Regions from separate parts of the Paenarthrobacter sp. YJN-5 genome, predicted to be linked through region 2. Evidence: riboswitches for the same ligand, from Rfam matches in the RefSeq annotation. Region 2 holds a riboswitch; the other holds the start of a gene.
What was found. A riboswitch is a leader RNA that binds a small molecule or an ion and turns the genes downstream of it on or off. The one in region 2 is predicted to bind glycine.

Region 1 (7,672 bases), on a different replicon from region 2:
ACAGCTGCGTCTCGGAACGGTGCGTGCTGAACACGGGGTGCTGCAGGAAGTCGGAGGTGCGGAGCACGTCCGAGGCCAGTTCGAACCCTGCCGCGTCCCCGACCGGACCAGCGCCAAAGGCGACGGCAACCGCGGAGAGGACCTCCGGCGTCGTGGTTTCATCAACGGAAACACCCACGGTGTCCTCGTCGATGCGGCGGAGGTTGATGCCACGTGCTTCGGCGGCACCGATCACCTTGCTTGCCTTGCCCGGGACGCGGACGGTGAGGGTGTCGAAGAACGAATCGGAGACGAGTTCGCGGCCGGCCTTCTGCAGTGCCGTGGCCAGAACGCGAGCGTGGCCGTGCACAGTCTCGGCGATCGCTTTGAGTCCGTCCGGACCGTGGTACACCGCGTACATCGAGGCAACGATCGCGAGCAGGGCCTGTGCCGTGCAGATGTTGGACGTGGCCTTTTCGCGGCGGATGTGCTGCTCGCGGGTCTGCAGGGCGAGGCGGTAGGCGGGAACGCCGGCGTTGTCCTTGGACACACCAACGATGCGGCCCGGGAGGGTGCGCTCCATGCCCTGGCGGACGGCCATGTAAGCGGCGTGCGGGCCACCGAAGAACAGCGGAACGCCGAAGCGCTGCGCGGTTCCGACGGCGATGTCCGCACCCTGTTCGCCCGGGGGCGTGATGAGGGTGAGTGCCAGCAGGTCGGCGGCAACGGTGACCAGTGCACCGCGCTCCTTCGCGGACGCGATCACGGGGGCGTGGTTGAACACCCGGCCCGAGACGCCCGGCTGCTGGAGGACGACGCCGTTGATGTCGCCGTCGGGCAGTCCTGCGGAGAGGTCCGCAACCTCCACCTCGAAGCCGAGCGCTTCAGCGCGGCCCTTCACGATCGCAATGGTCTGCGGGAAGAGGTCGGCGTCCAGGACGGTCTTGCCGTCCTTCGCGGTCTTGTCCTTGTTGGCGCGGCGCATGAGCAGCACGGCCTCGGCAACGGCGGTGGCTTCGTCAAGGAGGGAAGCGTTGGCAATCGGAAGGCCAGTGAGGTCCTGGACCATGGTCTGGAAGTTCAGGAGTGCTTCGAGGCGGCCCTGGGAAATTTCGGGCTGGTACGGAGTGTAGGCGGTGTACCAGGCCGGGGACTCAAGGATGTTGCGGCGGATCACCGGGGGCGTGATGGTGTCGTAGTACCCCTGGCCGATCATCTGGACGGCAGTCTTGTTCTTGGCCGCGAGCTTGCGGAGTTCGGCCAGGACCTGGGTCTCGCTGAGGGCCTTCTGCAGGGTCAGCGGCGAGGACTGGCGGATGGAATCGGGGACCGCAACGTCAACCAGGCCATCAACGGAGTCGTAGCCGATGGCCTTGAGCATGGTGTCGATATCGGCCTGGCGGCGGGCGCCGATATGCCGGTCCGCGAACGCGGTGGGGGAGGATTGAACAGTCAAGAGGAACTCCAGGATTCAGGCGCCCGCTGAGCGCCATGGTGAATACGGGTTCCTCCCCGCTCTGTATTGGACCTGAGAGATTCCGTGGACTTGGTTGCCCACTTGCACCGTCGGTGAGCCCGGTTGCCCGGACTGCTTTCCAGAGTTGCCTCGCCGCGGCGGTACATGGGCCTGAGAGATTCCTGGGGAGGATTTGCTCCTACGGCGCCTGACTGGATGTACCCGGCAGGACTCTCCCGCCGCAGATCAAAAGCGTGTGCGCCACCTCGGTGACACGCTTTACACCATAGCGGGTGATCGCGAAGAAAGGCAAGACGCGCAGGTCAGGGCGGTTGGGAAGTGATAGAGCGTCCGCGGTGGGGCGGCGGGAAGTGATAGAGGATCTCCCGTAGGGCGGCGGGAAGTGATAGAGCGTCCGTCGGGTCCGTTGCTCTATCACTTTCCGGCCCCTTTTTCGGCTTGCTCTATCACTTTCCGGCCCTTTTCCCGGCTTGCTCCAGGGCTTCACAATTCGGAACCGCCCACAAATCCATTTGAGTTAGGTTAGGCACACCTTCTATCTTGCCTTGGTGAGTATTCAGCCGGATTTGGCCGGAGTCGCCTTTGCCTCCCACTTGGCATCGTTTGGAGACCGGCCCGCAGTACACCTCGGAACAGGCACGGTTAGCTACGCCCAACTGGCTTGCCGCGTCCAGGAGATGGCGGCGTCGTTTGGCGGCGTCCGCCGCCTGGTCGCCCTCGAGGCCGACAACACACTGTCCTCGTTGACGGTGTATCTGGCAGCCCTCTCGTCAGGTCATCCGCTGCTCATCCTCCCCTCCGGCGGAGGCCCCGCCGTTGAGACACTACTGGCGGCCTACGAGCCTGACCTCATTGCGCGGTCCGTCGACGGCGGGACAATCCTTGAAGAACGGCACTCCGGGAGCAAGCACGAACTCCATCCCGAACTCGCCCTGCTGCTGAGCACTTCCGGCTCAACCGGATCACCAAAACTGGTCCGCATCTCCGCAGCATCCGTGCAGGCGAATGCGCAGGCCATTGCGCAGTACCTGCATCTCCGCCCGAATGACACGGCGGCCACCACGCTTCCCCTGTCCTACTGCTACGGCATGAGCGTCGTGAACAGCCACCTTCTGGTGGGTGCCTCGATTGCGCTCACGGATCTATCCGTGGTTGACCCGTGCTTCTGGGAGCTGATGCGGTCACGGTGCGTCACGTCTTTTGCCGCGGTTCCGTACACCTTTGACCTGCTCGAACGCGTGGGCTTCGAAAACATGGAGTTGCCCAGCCTCCGCTACATCACTCAGGCGGGCGGACGCCTGGACCCTGCACGCGTGCGCCGTTATGCGCAGCTCGGCCAGGAGCGCGGCTGGGATCTCTTTGTGATGTACGGCCAGACCGAAGCGACAGCACGGATGGCGTACCTTCCCCCGGATGAGGCCGCCGATAACCCCCACGCCATAGGGGTCCCCATTCCCGGGGGATCCTTCCGGCTGGAGCCCGTGCCCGGCCTGGATGAGAGCGAGCTCGTCTACTCCGGGCCGAACGTCATGCTGGGTTACGCCGAGCAGCCATCTGACCTCGCCCGGGGACGGGACATCACCGAGCTCCGCACGGGCGACCTCGCACGCAGGGGGCCGGGAGGCTTGTACCAGATCGTCGGGCGGCGGAGTCGCTTCGTGAAGATCGTGGGGCTGCGCGTTGACCTGGGACGGGTCGAAAAGATCCTGGCCGACTACGGCGTCACGGCAGCAGTTGCCGGGACCGACAGAGGCCTCGTGGCCGCGGTCGAAGGCGAGCATGAACTCTCCATTCTCGCGAAGGCCGTGGCACAGGACCTTGGCATACCCCGGGCGGCGTTGACCCTCTGCTCAGTCGACTCGATTCCACGGCTGGTCAACGGAAAAACGGATTACCCTGCCGTCCTCGCCTTGGCATCGCAGGAGCCGCAAAGAAACCCGTCCGCAAAAGCCTGCGATGACCCCAGGACCATCTTTGCCGATGTTCTTGAGCGGACCGACGTCAAGGAAACGGACACGTTCGTCTCATTGGGCGGCGATTCGCTCTCCTACGTAGCCGCGTCGGTCCGGCTGGAAAGTGCCTTGGGCTACCTTCCCGATGGGTGGCACCTGATGCCGGTGTGCGAACTGACTCCCAAAGAACCGGAAGCGAAGCCAGCAGGGCCCAACAAGGCGGCACGTAACGCGCAGCCGGGGACTGCACCGCAGCGTCGCAGGTTGATTGCGCGCATGGAGACCGGGATCGTCCTGCGGGCAGTGGCCATCTTCTTTATTGTTTCCACCCATGTGGGCCTCTTCGACTGGGAAGGGACGGCCCACGTCCTGATAGCGGTGGCTGGATACAACTTTGCCCGGTTCCAGCTGTCGGGCCCGCGCCGGGAACGGCTCAAGCGGCAACTGAAGGCGGTGGCACGGATCGCCCTGCCCAGCATGGCGGTGATCGGCGTGGCCTTCGCCATCACGGACGACTACGGTTGGCACAACATTTTCCTGCTCAATACGTTGGTGGGTCCCCAGGGCTGGACCGACATGTCGCGCTTCTGGTTCATTGAGATCCTGGTGCACATCCTCGTGGGCCTGGCGGCGCTGCTGGCCATCCCCGCCCTGGACAGGGCACAGCGCAGGTGGCCGTGGCTGCTTCCACTCAGCCTCGCAGCGATTGACCTGCTCCAACGCTTCGATGTGATCGAACTCCCCTACCCCGGGCAGGGGCCCGTACTGTGGCTCTTCGCCTTCGGCTGGGCCGCCGCTTTGTCCAAGACGTGGTGGCAACGCTCGGCCATGACCCTCGTGGCGCTGCTGACCATTCCGGGATCGTTCTCCAGCGAACCCCGCAGCGCTACGGTCCTGGTGGGGTTCCTCATCCTGCTCTGGATAACCACCCTGCCTGTGCCTCGCGGCCTTCACCGGATCACTGCGCTGCTGGCCACGTCTTCCATGTACATCTACGTGACGCATTGGCTTGTTTATCCACTGTTCGCCGAGGCCAGCCTCGGCCTGGCAGTTGCGGCATCGCTGGCCGGTGGCATCGCCTATTGGGCGTTTGCCACGAGGGCCATGGGTGCCGCCGAAAGGTGGCTTGGCCGCCGTCGGCCTTCACGTGCCTCCACCGCGGAGGCCGTCGCGTGACATCGCCCTGATACTTGCGGGTGGTATTTTGTTCTCTGCTTTGAGCGATGAGCACCGACTGATCAGAGGACATGACATGTTTAAGGGTTTCAAGGACTTCATACTCCGCGGCAACGTGATCGAGCTGGCGATCGCCGTCGTTATTGGCAGCGCCTTCACCGCACTGGTAGGCGCGTTCACCAACAACATCATCAACCCGGTGATCGCAGCAGCCGGCGGCGTCAACGCCGATGGCCTGGGCTTCCGGATCTGGCCGGACAATGAGGCTACGTTCGTGAACCTGGGGGCCGTCCTGACCGCCTTGGTGACGTTCCTGATCACCGCCGCCGTGGTCTATTTCATCTTCGTAGCGCCCATGAACAAGATCAATTCCATGGTCAAGGACCGACTGTCCACCGAAGAGCCCGAAGAGGAACCGCTGCCGGCCGACACCGCCCTGCTGGCCGAGATCCGCGACCTTCTTAAGGAAGCAAACGGCCGCGGGAACCGCGACCTGGACAGCGACGCCGTCCGCTAAAAACACAGCACGACGGCGGCCGGGCAGCTGGCATACCCTGGTCGGGTTAAGCCCAACTCACCAGAAGCGTCGGTATCCCAAGCAGCCGCAGCAGCCAATTACCAGCCTCACCGAAAACCCGGTGAACCTACCAAGGTTCGCCGGGTTTTCGCATTTCGGAAGCGGAGTCGCAGCGATCGATAGCCACTGAGCCTTTCGGCGCAGAAACCATCGGTCACAATGTGTTCGCAGTGCTTGTATACCAAAACCCTTGACAGTGCCGCGCATCACACCTACTTTTGATTTTGGGATCCCAAAACGGGATCCCAAAAGATCCATCACCGGCTGCGGGCACGTTCCACCGACGAGCAGGCACCGCAACAGTTGCCGCCGGTAAGGGTCACGCTGCGGCGGTATCCCGCTCCGGCCACCCCAAAGACATTCCCATCCCGTCGACTCCTACTGAAGGAGAAGCTGTGTCTACCGAAAACGCCCAACTGGCAACCCAGGACACCGAGCAAAAACCCGGCAAGAACGGTGTGCAGCGACGCACGAACGTCCGCTGGAAGCTCTTCATCCTCTTGTTGCTCCTGGTGGCGGTCAATTACATCGACCGTGGTTCCATCTCCGTTGCTCTCCCCATCATCCAAAAAGAATTCAACCTCGCCCCTGAACTCGTTGGCCTGCTGCTCTCCGCGTTCTTCTGGACTTACGCCCTCATGCAGATTCCCGTCGGCTGGCTGATCGATAAATTCGGCCCCCGCAAGGTTGTCACCGCATCATGCGTGGGCTGGGGTGCGGCCACCGCTGCTTCCGGTTTCGCCGGCGGCTTCCTCAGCATGTTCATCGCACGTTTGGGCATCGGCGTCACCGAGGCAGGCGTCATGCCTGCCGGCGGCAAGCTTAACGCCATCTGGATGCACAAGAAGGAACGTGGCCGCGGCGCCACCATCCTCGACGCCGGTGCACCCCTCGGCGCCGGTCTTGGCGGCATCCTCATCACCTGGCTGATCGCCTCCACCGGCAGCTGGCGGATGTCCTTCATCATCGCCGGCGCAGCCACAGTCCTCATGGGCCTGGCCGTCTGGTGGTACATCCGTGACAACCCCCGCCAGCACAAGGGCGTGAACGATGCCGAAGCCAGCTACATCGAGGAATCCCACGCCGAGGAAGACGCCGAGGCCGCCCGTGAAGGGGCACAGGGCAAGCGCGCCCTCCTGCCTTACCTGAAGTTCCGTTCCTTCTGGGCCATGTGCTTCGGCTGGCTCGGCTTCAACGGAGTGTTCTACGGCCTGCTGACGTGGGGTCCGCTGTACCTGGCACAGGCAAAGGGCTTTGACCTGAAGACCATCGGCTGGTCCACGTTCGTGATCTTCGGCGCCGGCTTCGTCGGCGAGATCCTCGGCGGCGCCATCGCGGACAAGTGGCGGGCCTCCGGCGCTTCGGCCAACAAAGTCATGCGGACCCTGCTGGGTATCTCCAGCCTCGTCGTAGTCGGCGGCCTGGTTGGCGTGACGATCGTCCCGGACCCGATCACCGCCGTCGTCCTCCTCTCCGCAGTCCTGTTCTTCCTCCGCTGGGTAGGCCTCTTCTGGTCCATCCCGTCCATCCTTGGCGGCCGTACCAACGCCGGCGTGCTGGGTGGAGCGATGAACTTCAGCGGCAACATTGCCGGGTTCGTCACGCCGATTGTGGTAGGCCTGATTGTCGGGGCCACCGGCTCCTACACCTGGGCACTGCTGTACTTCGTTGGATCCGCTGTGGTCATGGGCATCTCCGTCCTGGCCCTCGATTACAACAAGCGGCTCCCGGTCTGACTCGCACTCACCGGGCCGGCCGGAGGGTCCTGAACCACCCAATGGCCGGGCACCGCCGGGACCGGGCGCATTGCCTTACACATCACGAAATGGAGCTCACATGCTGACCGCAGAAGACACGAACAACACGGACCGTCCCCTCCGGGAATCCGTGCGTGACACGCTCCGTTCCAGGATTTTCGAAGGGCATTATGCGCCCGGTACCCGGCTGGTGGAGCGGGACCTCGCTGCCGAGTTCAACGTTTCCCGGCTCCCCATCCGCGAGGCGCTCCGGATGCTCCGTCAAGAAGGCCTGATCCGCGACCGTGCTGGGCGCGGTTCGGAGGTCAGCGGCTTGAGCGCCAAGGACGTGGAAGACCTCTTCGACGTCCGGCAGTCACTCGAAGTCCTCGCCTGCCGGCTGGCCGCCAAGCGCGCCACCGCAGAAGACCTCCGCCACCTCGAGAGCCTCCTCGACCAAGCCGAAAAGTTCCTCGCGAAAGGCTCCATCCTGGAAGCCCACCGCGCCAACAGCGAATTCCACGATGCCATCACCCGCATCGCCAACAACGACTTTCTCCGCTCCGCACTGGAACCCCTCCAAGGCCGCATGCACTGGCTGTTCCGCCACGTCAGCGACCTGCCCGAACTCATCCGCGAGCACCGCGAACTCTACGCAGCCATCGCCAGCGGCGACCCTGACCGCGCGGCCCACCAGTCGGCGTCGCACGTCAGCAAGTACCGCGACCAGTTCCCGGAGGAAACCGGCGCGGGCGTGCCCGAACCCAGAAAACTA
Region 2 (7,672 bases):
GGTGCACGAACCCAGCGGGATCATGGTGCGGTCCAGTGCAAGGTCCCGGTCCGACAACTTGCGGATGTAGCGCAGCAACTGGGTCTCGGAACGATGCGTGTTGAACACCGGATGCTGCAGGAAATCAGAAGTCCGGACTAAGCCTTCGTCCAATGAGAATCCGTCAGTTGTGTCGATGAAGGGTGCCCCGTGGGCCATGACTATGGCAAACGCGGCCATGACCGCTGCCAGTGTGTCCCGGGTGGTCTTTTCATCGACGGCAACCCCGACGTGATCAGGTCCGATTAAGCGCAGGTTGATGTCCTTTGCTGCCGCAGCAGCAACAACTTGGGTGGCTCGGCCGGGGACGCGGACGGTGAGGGTGTCGAAGAAGCTTCGGTGGACTACTTCGATTCCAGCAAGCGTGAGAGTAGCGGCCAAAGTGCGTGCGTGGCCGTGGACTGTTTCGGCGATTGCTTTGAGGCCCTCGGGGCCGTGGTAGACGGCGTACATCGATGCAACGATCGCGAGCAATGCCTGCGCCGTGCAGATGTTGGACGTCGCCTTTTCCCGGCGGATGTGCTGCTCGCGGGTCTGCAGGGCGAGCCGGTAAGCGGGCACGCCGGCGTTGTCCTTGGACACTCCCACGATGCGCCCCGGAAGCGTGCGTTCCATGCCGGTCCGAACAGCCATGTAGGCGGCGTGCGGCCCGCCGAAGAACAGCGGGACACCGAAACGCTGGGCGGTTCCGACGGCGATATCCGCACCTTGTTCACCGGGAGGGGTGATGAGTGTCAGCGCCAGCAGATCGGCAGCAACGGTGACCAGGGCACCGCGTTCCTTCGCCTCTGCGATCACGGCGGAGTGATCGAAGACCCGGCCTGAAACACCGGGCTGCTGCAGGACGATACCGTTGATGTCGCCGTCGGGCAATCCGGCAGAGAGGTCCGCAACAAGAACCTCGAAGCCAAGTGCTTCGGCGCGGCCCTTCACGATCGCGATGGTCTGCGGGAGGAGGTCGGCGTCCAGGACGGTCTTGCCGTCCTTGGCCGACTTGTCCTTGTTGGCGCGGCGCATCAGCAGCACAGCTTCGGCCACGGCGGTGGCTTCGTCCAGCAGCGAAGCGTTGGCGATCGGCAGGCCAGTCAGGTCCTGGACCATGGTCTGGAAGTTCAGCAGTGCTTCGAGGCGGCCCTGCGAAATCTCGGGCTGGTACGGAGTGTAGGCGGTGTACCAGGCCGGGGATTCAAGAATGTTCCGGCGGATGACCGGCGGCGTGACGGTGTCGAAGTAACCCTGGCCGATCATCTGCACGGCGGTCTTGTTCTTGGAGGCGAGCTTGCGGAGCTCGGCAAGGACCTCCACCTCGCTCAACGCTTTCTGCAGCGTGAGCGGTGAGGACTGGCGGATGGAATCGGGGACGGCAACGTCAACCAGGCCGTCGACAGAGTCGTAGCCGATGGCTTTGAGCATGGTGTCCACGTCGGCCTGGCGGCGGGCGCCGATGTGCCGGTCCGCGAACGCGGTTGGGGAGGATTTAACAGTCAAGAGGAACTCCATGATTCAGGCGCCCGCTGAGCGCCACGATGAATGTGGGTTCCTCCCCGCTCTGTATTGGACCTGAGAGATTCCGTGGACTGTGTTCCACTTGCACCGTCGGTGAGCCCGGTTGCCCGGACTGCTTTCCAGAGTTGCCTCGCCGCGGCGGTACATGGGCCTGAGAGATTCCTGGGGAGGATTTGCTCCTACGGCGCCTGACTGGATGTACCGGCAGGTCTCTCCCGCCACGGTTCAAAAGGCTATGAAATTTGGTGATTCGGCTCACAACATACTATGGGGCTGTCAAATCGCGCAAGTACGCGCCCAGTCCCGCCAGTGTGCTCGCGAAATCCTGGTGTGGCTCAGTTAAGGGATGCTCGCGTAAGTAATGGCCAGGTCCGCAGGGTTTGGAGTACGCCTGGGCCGGCAGCGAAGCGGACAAGCCGTGGACGAGAGTCCCCGGCACGTGAAGTTTACACATTCGGGTGCTGCTATTACCGCCCCGCCTAAGGCCTCGGGCGTCTGTTCGGGAGGCCATGCGGGAAGTCTCTGCCCGCCGGTTCCGTGATAAGACTCAGAAAATCAAATTGTGACTGTTGACACACTGGTGCGCAGAATCCATTATTGATCCTACTTGCGATCCTTTAGATCTTTAAATGTGAGATGCAAGTGAGGCGAAGCTCAAGGTCCAACATCCCAACCCGATTGCCAGCTACTAACCGCACCCGCAGGCTCCCTGAGGTCTTGCGCCAAACCGGACGTCAAATGTGCTTAGGAGGTTACCGACGCATCCCCATAGTGGGCGATGCGGGATGTTCGACGAAGCCCTGTCAGCAAAGTAGTGCCCCGTAGAGTGGTGTAACGATCCCGGCCAGTAAACGTCAGCGTGGCCACCGGGATCTTCCTTCGAGGAAACTCTCACATCCCACTCGAAAGGCGTCACACCGATGACCACTCCCTCTATTGTCGACCCTGCCACCGTCCTCACCAACGCGCTGGGCGACGCATCACCGGATCTGATGCGCACCCTGCTGCAAACCATGATCAACACCCTCCTCTCAGCCGAAGCAGATGCGATCTGCGGCGCCGAGTACGGGAAGCCCTCTGCTGACCGAGTGAATTCCCGCAACGGATACCGCACCCGTGAACTCGATACGCGTGTCGGAACCATAGACGTCGCGATCCCGAAGCTCCGCTCCGGCACGTACTTCCCCGAGTGGCTCCTCGAACGTCGCAAACGCTCAGAAGCGGCGATGATCACCGTCGTCGCTGACGCCTACCTCGCTGGCGTCTCAACGAGGCGGATGGACAAACTCGTGAAGACCCTTGGCATCCATTCCCTGTCGAAGTCGCAGGTCTCCCGAATGGCCGCCGATATGGACGAGCATGTGCGTGAGTTTCGCACGAGGCCGTTAGGTGAGGCCGGCCCGTTCACGTTCGTCGCGTGCGACGCACTCACGATGAAAGTGCGTGAGGGCGGGCGGGTGATCAACACCATGGTGCTCGTCGCGACCGGGGTGAACGCTGACGGGCATCGGGAAGTCCTGGGCATGCAAGTGGCGACCGCGGAGACCACGATGGCGTGGAACGGGTTCTTCGCAGACCTTGTCGCGCGCGGCCTCACCGGGGTGAAACTCATCACCTCTGACGCGCACGCTGGCCTCGTTGAAGCGATGCGCGCGAACTTCCCTGGGACGTCGTGGCAACGGTGTCGCACGCACTACGCTGCGAACCTGATGTCAGTGACCCCGAAGAGCATGTGGCCGGCGGTGAAAGCGATGCTGCATTCCGTGTACGACCAACCCGACCAGAAAAGTGTTGAGGCCCAATTCGACCGGCTCCTGGACTACGTCGAGGACAAACTCCCCGAAGTGCACGACCACCTCGATGCTGCCCGGGCTGACATTCTCGCGTTCACCACGTTCCCGAAAGATGTGTGGCAGCAGATCTGGTCGAATAACCCGAACGAGCGCCTGAACCGTGAGATCCGCCGCAGGACCGATGTGGTGGGGATCTTCCCGAACCGGGCCGCGATCACCCGCCTCGTCGGGGCCGTTCTTGCGGAGCAGTCTGACGAATGGGCCGAGGGTCGTCGTTACCTCGGTCTTGACGTTCTCGCGAGGTGCCGCCTCACGCTCGTGGGTACCGACACTATCGGCCAGCACCATGAGCTCCCCGAGCTCGGGGCCGCAGCATGAGCGCCCCCACTCCTGGGCTGTACTCCGACACCGTGAGTGAGCTCGTCGCGAGCATCTGCAATCACAACGAAAACTAGCCCCCACATCCTTGAAGGATCACGAAACGGTTACACCACTCCACGGGACTTGACCGTCAGCAAGCCACCATAGGATCAGTTCACGGCTGGATCTTGGAACGGGCGCTGGCGCACTTCGAGCCAGCCAGATCCAAAGTCGTTCCACCGTTCAAGTACGGCAGAGCTCTCGGCGCGAGATACCCGGTCACCCGTTACGAGTAGCCCAACCGCATTCGCTCTCACGAGTGGAACAGGGCGGACGTGATGGGCTTCGGATGCGCTGGCACAAGCACTCCTTGTCCGACGTGGCTCCGCCTGCATGCAGGTTGAAACATGACAACTCCAACCTTTGTTCAATCACCACTTTCTCGTTCTACGCATTCGCGATTCAACAGGAGCACTTATGTCAGATTCCGCAGAACAAGCGACTGGGTACACGTCGTACGTCCTACCCGCCCATCAAAAAGTCGGACGCTGGTCTCTCACGATGGCGTGGTGGGCCCTCTTTTCAGCTATGTTTTGGCTTTACATCGCAATCGCCTCCGCAGGCGCCGTCGGCGTCTTCAACACCGTCGTGGGGATGGTTCTCAGCACCATTACCTACGGACTAGTCAACATGGTGCTGACCAGGTTCGCTGCCCGAACGGGCCTCTCTGTGGAAGAGTTTTCCCGGACTCTGTTCGGGCTGGTGGGTTCCGCCTTGGCCACACTGATCTTCGCAGCAACCGCTATATATTACGCCGTGTTCGAGGGGTCCATCATTGCAGTCGCGCTGGAGAGCTTCTTCGGCGGCTCAATCGTCATGTGGTACGCCATCGTTGTCGCCTATGCTATTCCTCTTGTAGCCGGGGGCGTCCAAAACTGGCTCGACAAACTCAACGGATTTCTCTTGCCGCTTTACGTAGCCGGCCTTGTGGCCGTAGTCATCGCCGCCACTGTCATACGCGGCGTACCCACCGATTGGATCGGACATGCCGCAGCCTCTTCGCCTCTGCCCGGATGGGTCACCTCATATCTCATCTATATGGGCGTCTGGGTCATGATGATGTACACCTTCGACTATGCAAGGCTGGGCCGAGAGAAGGATGAAAAATTCCATGCGCATGTCAACTTTGGATGGGTTTTCTACGCCTTCACCTTCGGTCTGAACGGAGCGGTAGGAATCTATATCGTAAGTGCATGGAACCTTGAGGCCTCTGAAGCAGGGGTGGTTCAAGCCTTCATTTCCTCGCTTGGCTTCTTCGGCCTTGTGATCATATTTGTTTCTCAAACGCGCATCAATACGGCAAACTACTATCTTGCATCTCTGAACCTTGGCTCATTCATGGAGCGCGTATTCAACCTGCGTCTTCCGCGATTCGTATGGGTAGTTGTATCGGCGGTAATTGCATTCCTGTTCATGCTCACAAATGTCCTCAGTTATCTGCTTAAGGCCTTGGCTTGGCAAGGGGTATTTGTTACGGCCTGGGTGGCGATAGCGTTGGTCTACATTGCGATGCACCGCAGGACGCCCAAGGGAGTCTTGCCGGAGGTTCGACCCGAGAAGCTAAGGCCTGTGTCAGCAGGCGCAGTAGCTTGGCTTTTGGCATCGGGCACCGGCATCGTCCTTACCGAGCAAACCACTATCCCGCTAGCATCACAATTTGCACCCCTCATAACCGTAGCGATGGCCGCGGGACTCTACTACGCCTCGTGCAAGATCCAGTCCCCACCGGCCATCACGCCAGAGGCGGCCGAGGAGCTGGCTGCAGGATCCCACGAAGACAAAGCCGCAGCCCGGCTCTAGTTGGGCCCCCAGCGCGCCACAATTCAATCGAGTAGGAGGGCCGGGTTTCCCGGCCCTCCGTTCACACCACCGTACGTGCGGGCCTCGCATACGGCGGTTCGCTAGGTCGTTGAAAACGATCCCACGCAGCGCGAAAGAGAATGAGGCCTTGCCCAGCCCAGTACTCGGTTGGGAGGGCCCTGTGGAGAACGGGCGATTTCGCGATCCGCCAGTAAGCTCGGCTGCTGTTGCCCCATTGGTGGGCCAAGTCCGGCCTGATCCCAAGGCGTCGCAGGTTCGCCACCCGTGTTCGCGGGAGTTTCCATTCCTTCCACCGGATCTGGCGCATTCGGCGCCTGAACCACTCATCAAGGTCGGAGAACTTCCGCGGTGTCTGTGACAGCCGGAAATAGCCCATCCACCCCCGAACATAGCGGTTCAGTTGCTGGATGCGGTCAGCCATGGAGATACTCCATTTGCGCGAGGTCAGTTCCCTGACGCGGTCCTTCATGCGCTTGAACGCTTTCGGAGCGATCCTGATCTTCACCCCGCCCTTGGCGAAGTAGAACCCGAAACCCAGCAACGTAGCTACACTTGCCGGATTGATCATGGACTTCTGCCGGTTGACCCTCAATTTCAGGTCCCGTTCCAAGACTTTTGTGCCCGTTCCAGAACCCGTTCCGCAGCTCTCCTGGACTTCACAAAGACCCTGATGTCATCGGCATACCGCACGAAGCGGTGCCCCCGACCCCAGAACTCCTGATCAAAATCGTCCAGCATGATGTTCGACAGCAACGGCGACCACGGTGACCCCTGCGGGTCCCCTCCACCGTCGGCTGCCGCACCCCATCAGCCATGATCCCGGCCTCAAGATAGCGCCGGATCAGCTTCAAGAGCCGCCTATCTTTCACTTTCCGCGCAATCCTGGCCATCAGCACGTCGTGGTTCACCCGGTCAAAGAACGAATCCAGATCAACCTCGACCACCCACCGATACCCCTGTGAAATCACCGTTCGGGCGACCTTCACCGCATCATGGGCGCTTCTGCCCGGCCGGAACCCATACGAGACCGGCACGAACCCCGGATCAAAGACCGGGGACAGGACCTGCGCGACTGCCTGCTGAATCAACCGATCCAGCACGGACGGCACCCCCAGCTTCCGCACCCCGCCATCAGGTTTGGGAATTATCACCTGACGCACCGGGCCCGGAGCATAAGTACCCGCGTCCAGCGCTTCCCGCGTTTCTGCCCAATGTTCTAAGCACCACGCACGAAGTTCCTCCGTGCCCAGCCCGTCAGCACCGGCAGCACCCCGGCTCCGCTCAACACGTTTCAACGCGATCATCAGATTCTGCCGGGAGAAAACCGTCTCCCACAGATCCGATGCATCCCTGACGTTCTCCCCGATACCCGCCGGGTCCTCACTACGCACAGACAGCAGATCTCCCGGATTCACCGTTCACTCCTTGACTCTCTGTCCCACCACTCCCGTGGGTTGGCTGCGATTCCTGTGGAACACACGAGAAGCACCGCTTCAAACCATCAATTCCCAGCGTTCAGCCCTTCCCGGCAAACCATGCATGATTCCCGCCGGTACTACGGCCTCGGCTGACTTCTGCCCCATCAGCAACGACCCTTAAAGCCGCACCGCTCCACCCAAAAGACCAGTGGCGCACTGGGACGGATCTCCCCGGATAAGAACATTCACTTTCCCCCTGCCGCCGCCGCATTTATACACCGGCCGTTTCGGTGGAACGGGCTTCACCATCCGTTGCTGGCTCACCCCGACCGGCATGCCTTCTATGCGATTCGTGTCCCTCGGTGCAGGGATTTGCCTCCGGCTTCCTTCCCACCCCACCTCACGATGACGCAGTTGCCAATGGCTAGAAGTTAAACCACCTTCTCCTCCAGAGGACTCACACCTCCAAGCCAATGCCCAGGCTGGGCGTACAACGGTACTGCCCGGCCGGGCAGTACCGTTGCAGCAGTAAAGGTGTGGCACGCAACCACCGTTCGGGCCCTGCCGCTTGGCGTGGCACCCCTGATGGCGAAACGGACTGCAGCGCACAGAGCCCACCTTGAACACACAAACAGACGAACCAAAGAAACAACCCGAATTCAGGAGGCGGCGGGA

Region 1: linked by a shared signal. The riboswitch ahead of gcvP (aminomethyl-transferring glycine dehydrogenase) and the one ahead of gcvP (aminomethyl-transferring glycine dehydrogenase) in region 2 are both predicted to bind glycine.

What each region holds. Positions count from the first base shown of each region.
Region 1 is NZ_CP053544.1:294,386-302,057, reverse strand. It holds gene gcvP (aminomethyl-transferring glycine dehydrogenase) at 1-1,435, opposite strand, end outside; glycine riboswitch at 1,585-1,684, opposite strand; gene HMI59_RS01400 (AMP-binding protein) at 2,005-4,584, shown strand; gene mscL (large conductance mechanosensitive channel protein MscL) at 4,661-5,101, shown strand; gene HMI59_RS01390 (MFS transporter) at 5,557-6,897, shown strand; gene HMI59_RS01385 (GntR family transcriptional regulator) at 6,998-7,672, shown strand, end outside.
Region 2 is NZ_CP053546.1:161,846-169,517, reverse strand. It holds gene gcvP (aminomethyl-transferring glycine dehydrogenase) at 1-1,527, opposite strand, end outside; glycine riboswitch at 1,675-1,773, opposite strand; gene HMI59_RS24730 (IS256 family transposase) at 2,466-3,716, shown strand; gene HMI59_RS24725 (cytosine permease) at 4,176-5,558, shown strand; partial or broken gene ltrA (group II intron reverse transcriptase/maturase) at 5,620-6,994, opposite strand.